Regions from separate parts of the Massilia sp. BKSP1R2A-1 genome, predicted to be linked through region 2. Evidence: predicted binding sites of a transcription regulator. Region 2 holds the regulator's gene; the other holds the start of a gene.

Region 1 (4,366 bases), on a different contig from region 2:
ATGATGCCCATGCCGACCGGGCGGTGGCGCATGTTCGAATTGCGCGCCTTGTCCACGGCGTAGTAGTTGATGTCGATGACGTTGTCCAGCATACGCATCGCGGTGCGGATGGTCTTGGCAAGCTTGGCGTGATCCAGGCCGTCACCCTTCATGTGCTGCGGCAGGTTGACCGAGCCCAGGTTGCAGACGGCGATCTCGTCGGCGCTGGTGTTCAGCGTGATCTCGGTGCACAGGTTCGACGAGTGCACCACGCCGATGTGCTGCTGCGGCGAGCGGATGTTGCACGGGTCCTTGAAGGTGATCCACGGGTGGCCGGTCTCGAACAGCATCGACAGCATCTTGCGCCACAGGTCGAGCGCTTCGACCTTCTTGTACACGGTCATTTCGCCGCGTGCGGCCTTGGCTTCGTAGGCGACGTACGCTTCTTCGAATGCCTTGCCGACCAGGTCGTGCAGGTCCGGGGTTTCGCTCGGCGAGAACAGGCTCCAGTGGCCCTTTTCCATCACGCGCTTCATGAACAGGTCCGGAATCCAGTTCGCGGTGTTCATGTCGTGGGTGCGGCGGCGGTCGTCGCCGGTGTTCTTGCGCAGGTCGAGGAACTCCTCGATGTCCATGTGCCAGGTTTCCAGGTAGGCGCAGACCGCGCCCTTGCGCTTGCCGCCCTGGTTCACCGCCACGGCGGTGTCGTTGACCACTTTCAGGAAGGGGACCACGCCCTGCGACTTGCCGTTGGTGCCCTTGATGCGCGAGCCCAGTGCGCGGACCGGGGTCCAGTCGTTACCGAGGCCGCCGGCGAACTTCGACAGCAGTGCGTTTTCCTTGATCGCATCGTAGATGCCTTCCAGGTCGTCGCCGACGGTGGTCAGGTAGCAGGACGACAGCTGCGAGCGGCGGGTGCCCGAATTGAACAGGGTCGGGGTCGAGCTCATGAAGTCGAAGGACGACAGCAGGTTGTAGAACTCGATGGCGCGCGCTTCGCGGTCGGCTTCGCGCAGGGCCAGGCCCATCGCGACGCGCATGTAGAAGGCCTGCGGCATTTCGATGCGGGTTTCACGCACGTGCAGGAAGTAGCGGTCGTACAGGGTCTGCAGGCCGATGTAGCCGAACTGCAGGTCACGGTCGGCGACGATGGCCTTGGCCAGGCGCTCGAGGTCGTACTTGCCCAGCTCTTCGTCCAGCAGCTCGTTCTGGATGCCCTTGGCGATGTATTGCGGGAAGTAGGTGATGTATTCGGCGGCGGCGCCGGCTTGCGGCACTTCGTGGCCGAAGACTTCCTTGCGGATGGTGTGCAGCAGGATGCGTGCGGTGACCTGGCTGTAGGCCGGGTCGGTTTCCATCAGGGCGCGGGCGGCCAGGATGGCCGACTTGTACAGCTCTTCGACCGGCACGCCGTCGTACAGGTTCTTCAGGGTCTCGGCGACGATGGCGTCGGCGTCGACGTGCTTTTCCAGGCCCGAGCAGGCGGCGTTCACGAGGGCGTGGACGTCGTTCACGTCCAGCGGGCGGCGCTGGCCGCCGTCGACCACATTGATCTGCGGCGCGGCCACGGCGGTGCCACCCAGGGCTTCCTTGGCGGCCTTGCGCTCTTCCATGCGCTTGGCGCGGTACAGCACGTATTCGCGCGCGACGTCATGCTCGCCCGAGCGCATCAGCGACAGTTCGACCTGGTCCTGCACGTCTTCGATATGGAAGGTGCCGCCGTTCGGCTGGCGGCGCACCAGGGCGGCCACCACGTTGCCGGTCAGCTGCTCGACCAGTTCACGGATGCGGGCCGATGCCGCGCCCTGCCCGCCTGCGACGGCGAGGAAGGCCTTGGTCATCGCGACCGAGATCTTGTGCGGCTCGAAGGCCACCACGGCGCCGTTGCGGCGGATCACGCGATAGTCACCACGGGCGACGATCTCTGCGGGCGTGGCGCCTGCCGGCGCGCCTGGGGTGACGTGCGGATTGATCGAAATGTCTTGTGCTGTTTGCATTGAGCCTCCAGTGAGCAGCGGTACCTGCCGTCGTTTGTCTTCAGCCAGGCTTGTTAACCTGACAAAATTTAAGCAAAGCGATACCCCGCCAGCCGGGTTGCCTCACTGGCAACCACGCAGGCGAAAATGCGGCAGGGTTAGAAATCGCTGTTGAATCAGTGGCTTGCAGAGCAAGCTTCAAGTCGAACGTGACCCTAGTTACTTCTAGTCCACTACCACTATATCTAGTGTCCGATCTTGAGTTAAGACTAATTGTAGTGCCTGACCTAGGTCAGGGCAAGTGAATAGCTTCGCAATTTTTTCTGTTTTTTTTGGTGCATGGGCTTGACAATGCAGTTCGTCCTTCACGATGGGCGATATGCGGTGAGTGAGTGCTAACCTTGTCCACGGACGCTGCTCAAGCCTTCATCAAAGCGATGCCCGGTGCATTAAAGTGGGGCATTTTGCGCTGGCGAAAAGACAACATGATGACACGTGCGGCTCTGCCTTTCGTAGGGTGGGCGGGAGACCCGCCCGCCCTACGGTACGGAAGAGTTCAGGCGTTGTCTTCCGGCGCGACGATCTCGAGCTTCTGCATCTGGTAACGCAACTGGCGCACGCTGATCCCCAGCAGGGCCGCGGCCTGGGTGCGGTTGAAATTGGTCTGCTGCAGCGCGCGGCCGATGATGTCGCGCTCGACCTGGCTCAGGTACTCCGGCAGGTTGCCGGGCAGGCCGTTGGGGCCGAGTCCGGGCGCGACCGGCGCCGGTTCGGCCGCCGGCGCCGGCGCCGGCTCCAGTTCCACCGCGATTTCGACGGGCGTCACGGAGGCAGTCATCGGCGCCGGCTCGCGCACCACCGCGTCACCGGGCCGCGCCGCCTTCAGCGACAGGTCTCCGACTTCGATCACGCCGTCGTTGGCGAAGGCCAGCGCCCGCTCCAGCACGTTTTCCAGCTCGCGGATATTCCCCGGGAAGGAGTAGGCGCGCAGGGCATCGAGCACGCCCGGCCCGAGGGTCGCCTGCCCCGGCCCGGCCAGGCGCGCCAGGATGGCGTCGACCAGGGGCGCCAGGTCGTCGATGCGTTCGCGCAGCGGCGGCAGCGAGAGCTCGATCACGTTCAGGCGATAGAACAGGTCTTGCCTGAACCTGCCCTGCTCGACGCAGCGCGCCAGGTCCTGGTGGGTGGCGCTGATGATGCGCACGTCGACCGGTTCCTCGACGGTGGCGCCGATCTTGCGCACGCGCCGCTCCTGGATCGCGCGCAGCAGTTTCACCTGCATCGGCAGCGGCAGGTCGGCCACCTCGTCCAGCATCAGGGTGCCGCCGTTGGCCGCCTGGAAGAAGCCGTCGCGGTCGTCCGAGGCGCCGGTGAAGGCGCCCTTGCGGTAGCCGAAGAACTCGGCTTCCATCAGGGTTTCGGGAATCGCGCCGCAGTTCACGGCGACAAACGGTTTCGACGCCCGCGAACTCTGGGCGTGGATCTCGCGCGCGGCCAGTTCCTTGCCGCTGCCCGATTCGCCGGTGATCGAGATCGGCGCGTTCGAGCGCGCCAGGCGTCCGATCTGGGCGCGCAGCGACTGCATGGCGGGCGACGAGCCGATCATGCGCGAGCCGGCAGCAGCGCCGTCCTGCGCCAGCGGTGGAGCTTCGGACAGTTTCAGCGCCGAGCGCACCATTACGCGCAGCGCGTCGAGCGCCACCGGCTTGGAGATGTAATCGAAGGCGCCGGCCTTGAGCGCCACCACCGCGTTCTCGGCGCTGCCGTAGGCCGTGATGACGGCGATCGGCGCGGCCTTGTTCGATGCCGCGACCTCGCGCACCAGCTCCAGTCCGAGGCCGTCGGGCAGGCGCATGTCCGTCAGGATCAGGGCGTAGTCGTGCTCCTCCACCAGGGACCGCGCCTGGCGCAGCGTGGCGGCGCTGTCGACGTCCAGCCCCATCTTGAGCAGGGTGATCTCGAGCAGTTCGCGCAGGTCGGCTTCGTCGTCGACCACGAGGATGCGGGGTGCGGCCATGGTTCTCTCTAATATATATACGGTACGGCCGGTTTTCAGGCCGGCTGCGCGAAGCTGATGACGAAGCGTCCGCTCGCCTTGCGCGGCCCCATGGCCGCGGCGTCGAAGCGGTATTCGTAGTCGAGCTTCGCGTCGTTGTTCAGGCACAGCTCGCGCGCGAGATACAGCCCCAGGCCCGTGCCCTTGCTCGAAGTCGTGTAGAAGGGCTCGAACAGGTGGGCGCGCACCTCCGGCGTGATGCCCGGGCCGTCGTCCTGCACGTGCAGCTCGATGCGGCCGGCGGCGTCGCGCGCCGGGAACACCCGGATGCTGTTCGGCTGGTGGCTGGCGTAGCGCACCGCGTTGCCCAGCAGGTTGAGCAGCACTTCGTGCAGGTGCAGCGGGTCGAAGCGCA
Region 2 (4,366 bases):
ACGACGCCCGGCCCTTCCGGATCGGCCAGGACCGCATGGATCTCCTCCCCGGCTGCATGGCGGCAGAGTCCCCCGAAAGGCGCGCCACCCCGGCAGCCGTCGGCAAAGGCGGCAGGATCCGCCTGCGCCAGCGCCGCGGCCCGGACCGAGCCGGGATCCAGACCGCCTTCAATATCGTGCTCGGCGTCGCGCAGCCCCGCCATGGCGCCGTGCAGGGCCAGCATGCGGTCGCGCTCGTGCCCGGCGACCCGGGCGGAGGCGATGGCGGCGCGGGCGGCGGCGATGCCCGTCATCAGCACCGCCAGCATCAACAGCAAGGCGGTCAAAAGGGCCACGCCGCGCTGCCGCCTTTGCCGGGACCGCATGAAGTCGCGTGCCGTCATCGCGCCCTCACCTCGCCCGCGCCGGCAGCGCCACGGTCGTGGCGAACACCTTGCGGTAGCGTGCATCGCCGCTGTTGCCATCCCGCGGCCTGCCGCCGCGCACGCTGCTTGCCGCCAGCACCGCTTCGGGAAGGCGCGTGCCGGCGTCGTCCGCGCCTTGCGCCGCGCCGTAATCCGGTCCGAACAGGTCGTGGACGACATGGCGCGTGCTTTCCAGCTTGCTCACGGGCCCGTGCAGCAGCAAGGCCACGTGCACGATGGAGACCTTCTTCCAGTGGGTGCGCTTGCGCAGGTCGGCCTCGCGTTCGGCGGCGGTCGCGCCGGCCAGCGCCAGGCCGGCATCGAGCTCGCTCACCGCACTGGCGTTCAGGTAGCGCTCGGGCGCGCCGTCGCCGTCGAGGTCGACGCCGTAGAGCAGCTGAAAACTGTCCACGGCGCCCACCACGGCGTCCGACGACCAGTTGCTGCTGCCCCGGTACTTGCAGCGCAGCTCGGCTTCGCCCTGAGCGTTGCGCGCCACGTAGAAGATGCTCCAGCCTTCCTCGTCGCGGTGGACGCTGAAACCGGCGCAATCCAGGCTGCTGCCGTCGCCACTGGGCGCTGCACCGCTGCCGGGAAAGCGCACCGCCAGCACGTCGCTGCCGTTGACGGCCAGGGGCGAGGCGTTGTCGATGCCGTGGCCGGTGCGCGGCACGCTGCGCGCATCCAGGCCGGCGAGCGCGCCGGGCGCCGCCGGATCCGGGCCGCTGCTCGCGCGCTCCCAGTCCGCCGCGGCCGACTGGCGCACCGCACGCGCGACGACTTCCAGGGCGTAGCGGCCGGCATCGTCCATGGCGGCGGTTTCCAGCTGCGCGGCAAACGCGCGGTTGGCCCAGATGAACAGGCTGCCGGCCGCCAGCAGCACCACCAGGCCCACGCTCATGGCCACCAGCAGCTCGGCCATCGTCATGCCCGCTTCACGCCCTCTCATTGCAGCACCATCACGTAGCCGGGGCCATCGCCGGTTCCCTGCCAGCCCAGCTTCACCACCGGCAGCGCATCGGGGGCGCCGTCGCAGTCCCAGCGGTAGGCATTGGCGGCCGGGTCCCAGGGCGAACCATCCCGGCACACCAGCATGCGCCCGCGCGGGAATTGCGTGCTCAGGGCCTGGCGCAGCGCGTGCAGGTCGAACTGCGCCAGCGCCTCCGGCGTGCAGCTGCTGCCGCCGAAACACAGCGCAGCGGCGGCAGGCATGCTTTCCGCAGCGTCGTACTGAAAGGAGAGGTAGGGATTGGCGCCGTCCGGCAGCGTGGCGATGGCCGGATTGACGCGCATGCGCGCGGCCAGCGCATTGGCCAGCTGGGCGGCCTCGGAGCGTAGGCTGGCCTGCTGGCGCGTGCGCTCCGCCGTGATCTGCACCGCCCCGGCGCCGACGATGCCCACGGCCAGCACGAACAGGGCGACCAGCACCTCGACCAGTGTGAAGCCTCGTTCCCGGACACGCACGGCACCCTCCCGATCTCGCGACAGCGTTGACGGACCGGCAGGTTCAAATCTACCTGCCAGTGACGAGCTGTGAAGTTATCAGGGGAGCCGGAGCCGGCCATGAGATGGGCCAAGCGTGATCGGGGAACTGTTGGGCTGAGGCGTGCTCTGCGACTATGCGACGGGGAGTCGAACGCGTGGGCGGAGGACTCGCGGGGCCGCCCAGGCCCACCCTACGAGAACACGGAGGCGGAGATTATTTTCGCGGGTGGCCGACTTCGGCCAAGGCTTCCTGGAACTCGGCCAGGTCTTCGAAGTTCTTGTAGACCGAGGCGAAGCGGATGTAGGCGATCTTGTCGAGGCGCTTGAGTTCCTGCATCACCAGTTCGCCCACGTAGCCGGTGTCGACTTCGCGGCGGCCGCTGGTCAGGAGCTTTTCTTCGATGGTGGCGACGGCCGTGTCGATCGCCTCGGCGGCGACCGGGCGCTTCCTCAGCGCCAGCATCAGGCTGCCGCGCAGCTTGGCCGGCGCATACTCCGTGCGGCTGCCGTTCTTCTTGACGAGGATCGGCATCGACAGTTCGATGCGCTCATAGGTGGTGAAGCGCTTGTCGCACTTCGCGCAGCGCCGGCGCCGGCGAATGGCATCCCCTTCCTCGGACACGCGCGTGTCGAGGACCTGGGTATCTTCATGCTGGCAGAAGGGACATTTCATGGGCGCCGGGTGCTTCCTGAAAGGGGCTGCACAGCGCAGCCCCGGATTGCCTTACTTCGCGTAGACCGGATACTTGTCGGTCAGGACCTTGACCTCGGCCTTCACGCGCTCGATGGTCGCGGCGTCGTGCGGGTTGTCCAGCACGTCGGCGATCAGGTGGCCGACCTTGACCGCGTCTTCTTCCTTGAAGCCGCGGGTGGTGAAGGCCGGGCTGCCGAGGCGGATGCCCGAGGTGACGAATGGCTTCTGCGGATCGTTCGGAATGCCGTTCTTGTTGCAGGTCATGTGTGCCTGGCCCAGGATGGCTTCCGCTTCCTTGCCGGTCAGGCCTTTCGCACGCAGGTCGACCAGCATCACGTGCGACTCGGTACGGCCCGAGACGATGCGCAGGCCGCGCTCGGTCAGGGTATTCGCCAGGGCGGCGGCGTTTTTCACCACCTGCTTCTGGTACTCCTTGAACTCCGGCGACAGCGCTTCCTTGAAGGCGACCGCTTTACCGGCGATCACGTGCATCAGCGGACCGCCCTGGATGCCCGGGAAGATCGCCGAGTTGATGGCCTTCTCGTGCTCGGCCTTCATCAGGATGATGCCGCCGCGCGGACCGCGCAGCGATTTGTGGGTGGTCGAGGTGACGAAGTCGGCGTGCGGCACCGGGTTCGGGTACTCGCCCGCGGCGATCAGGCCGGCGTAGTGGGCCATGTCGACCATGAAGTAGGCGCCGACTTCCTTGGCGATGCGGGCGAAACGCTCGAAGTCGATGCGCAGGGCGAAGGCCGAGGCGCCGGCGATGATCATCTTCGGCTTGTGCTCGCGGGCCAGGCGTTCCATGGCGTCGTAGTCGATGTCTTCCTGCTCGGTCAGGCCGTAGGAGATGACGTTGAACCATTTACCGGACATGTTCAGGGCCATGCCGTGGGTCAGGTGGCCGCCTTCGGCCAGCGACATGCCCATGATGGTGTCGCCCGGTTTCAGCATGGCGAAGAACACGCCCTGGTTGGCCTGCGAACCGGAGTTCGGCTGCACGTTGGCGGCTTCCGCGCCGAACAGTTGCTTCAGGCGGTCGATCGCCAGCTGCTCGGCGACGTCGACGTATTCGCAACCGCCATAGTAGCGCTTGCCCGGATAGCCTTCGGCATACTTGTTGGTCAGCTGCGAGCCCTGCGCTTCCATGACGGCCGGCGAGGTGTAGTTCTCGGAGGCGATCAGTTCGATGTGGTCTTGCTGGCGAACGTTTTCCTTCTGGATGGCATCCCACAGTTCCGGGTCGACATTGGCAAGCGTATGGTCTTTTGCAAACATGTAAAACTCCAATCGAGAGAAATACCAGGCAACGGTCAGCGTTGACAGTGCGTATGTGGCGGGCCCCAGGACAAGCGCCCGCCGAACGCGTCTCAAAGCGTTCCGTCGATGGCTGCCCAGGCGAACGGCGGTGATGCCTCACGTTCCCCGGTGGATGTCCACCTTGGCCAGTCGTGGCGAAACAGCGCCGCGCCCGGCATTTCGCCAGTTACGTGAGACGTAAATTCACCAAATTGTATGTGATCTACGCTCCTTAGGGCAAGGAAACTGCTGTCTTCCTAACAAGACGCAGGCGCCAGGCCGGCCGCCAGCGGAGATGTGGCCGTTTCGGCTACAATTTTCGGATCACTCCTCCAGGGACCACCCATGATCGTCTTGATTACCGGCGCCTCGGCCGGCTTCGGCGCCGCGATGGCGCGCATTTTTGTGAGCAATGGCCACCGCGCCATCCTGGCCGCGCGCCGCACCGAGCGCATCGAAGAACTGGCGCGCGAACTCGGCGAGG

Evidence for each region. Region 2 encodes NrdR, which represses ribonucleotide reductase genes. Its sites were predicted from a motif close to CACNANATNTNGTG; they were not measured.
Region 1: ACQ7JA_RS08045 (ribonucleoside-diphosphate reductase subunit alpha) is a predicted target of NrdR. The motif match lies at 2,193-2,206, and genes of this name have one in related genera.

The regions. Positions count from the first base shown of each region.
Region 1 covers NZ_JBOBRE010000004.1:143,214-147,579, forward strand. The annotation lists gene ACQ7JA_RS08045 (ribonucleoside-diphosphate reductase subunit alpha) at 1-1,976, opposite strand, end outside; gene ACQ7JA_RS08050 (sigma-54-dependent transcriptional regulator) at 2,512-3,972, opposite strand; gene ACQ7JA_RS08055 (sensor histidine kinase) at 4,008-4,366, opposite strand, start outside.
Region 2 covers NZ_JBOBRE010000001.1:291,257-295,622, reverse strand. The annotation lists gene ACQ7JA_RS01290 (pilus assembly protein) at 1-383, opposite strand, end outside; gene ACQ7JA_RS01285 (PilW family protein) at 391-1,353, opposite strand; gene pilV (type IV pilus modification protein PilV) at 1,350-1,868, opposite strand; gene nrdR (transcriptional regulator NrdR) at 2,104-2,562, opposite strand; gene glyA (serine hydroxymethyltransferase) at 2,614-3,861, opposite strand; ZMP/ZTP riboswitch at 3,969-4,083, opposite strand; gene ACQ7JA_RS01265 (SDR family oxidoreductase) at 4,228-4,366, shown strand, end outside.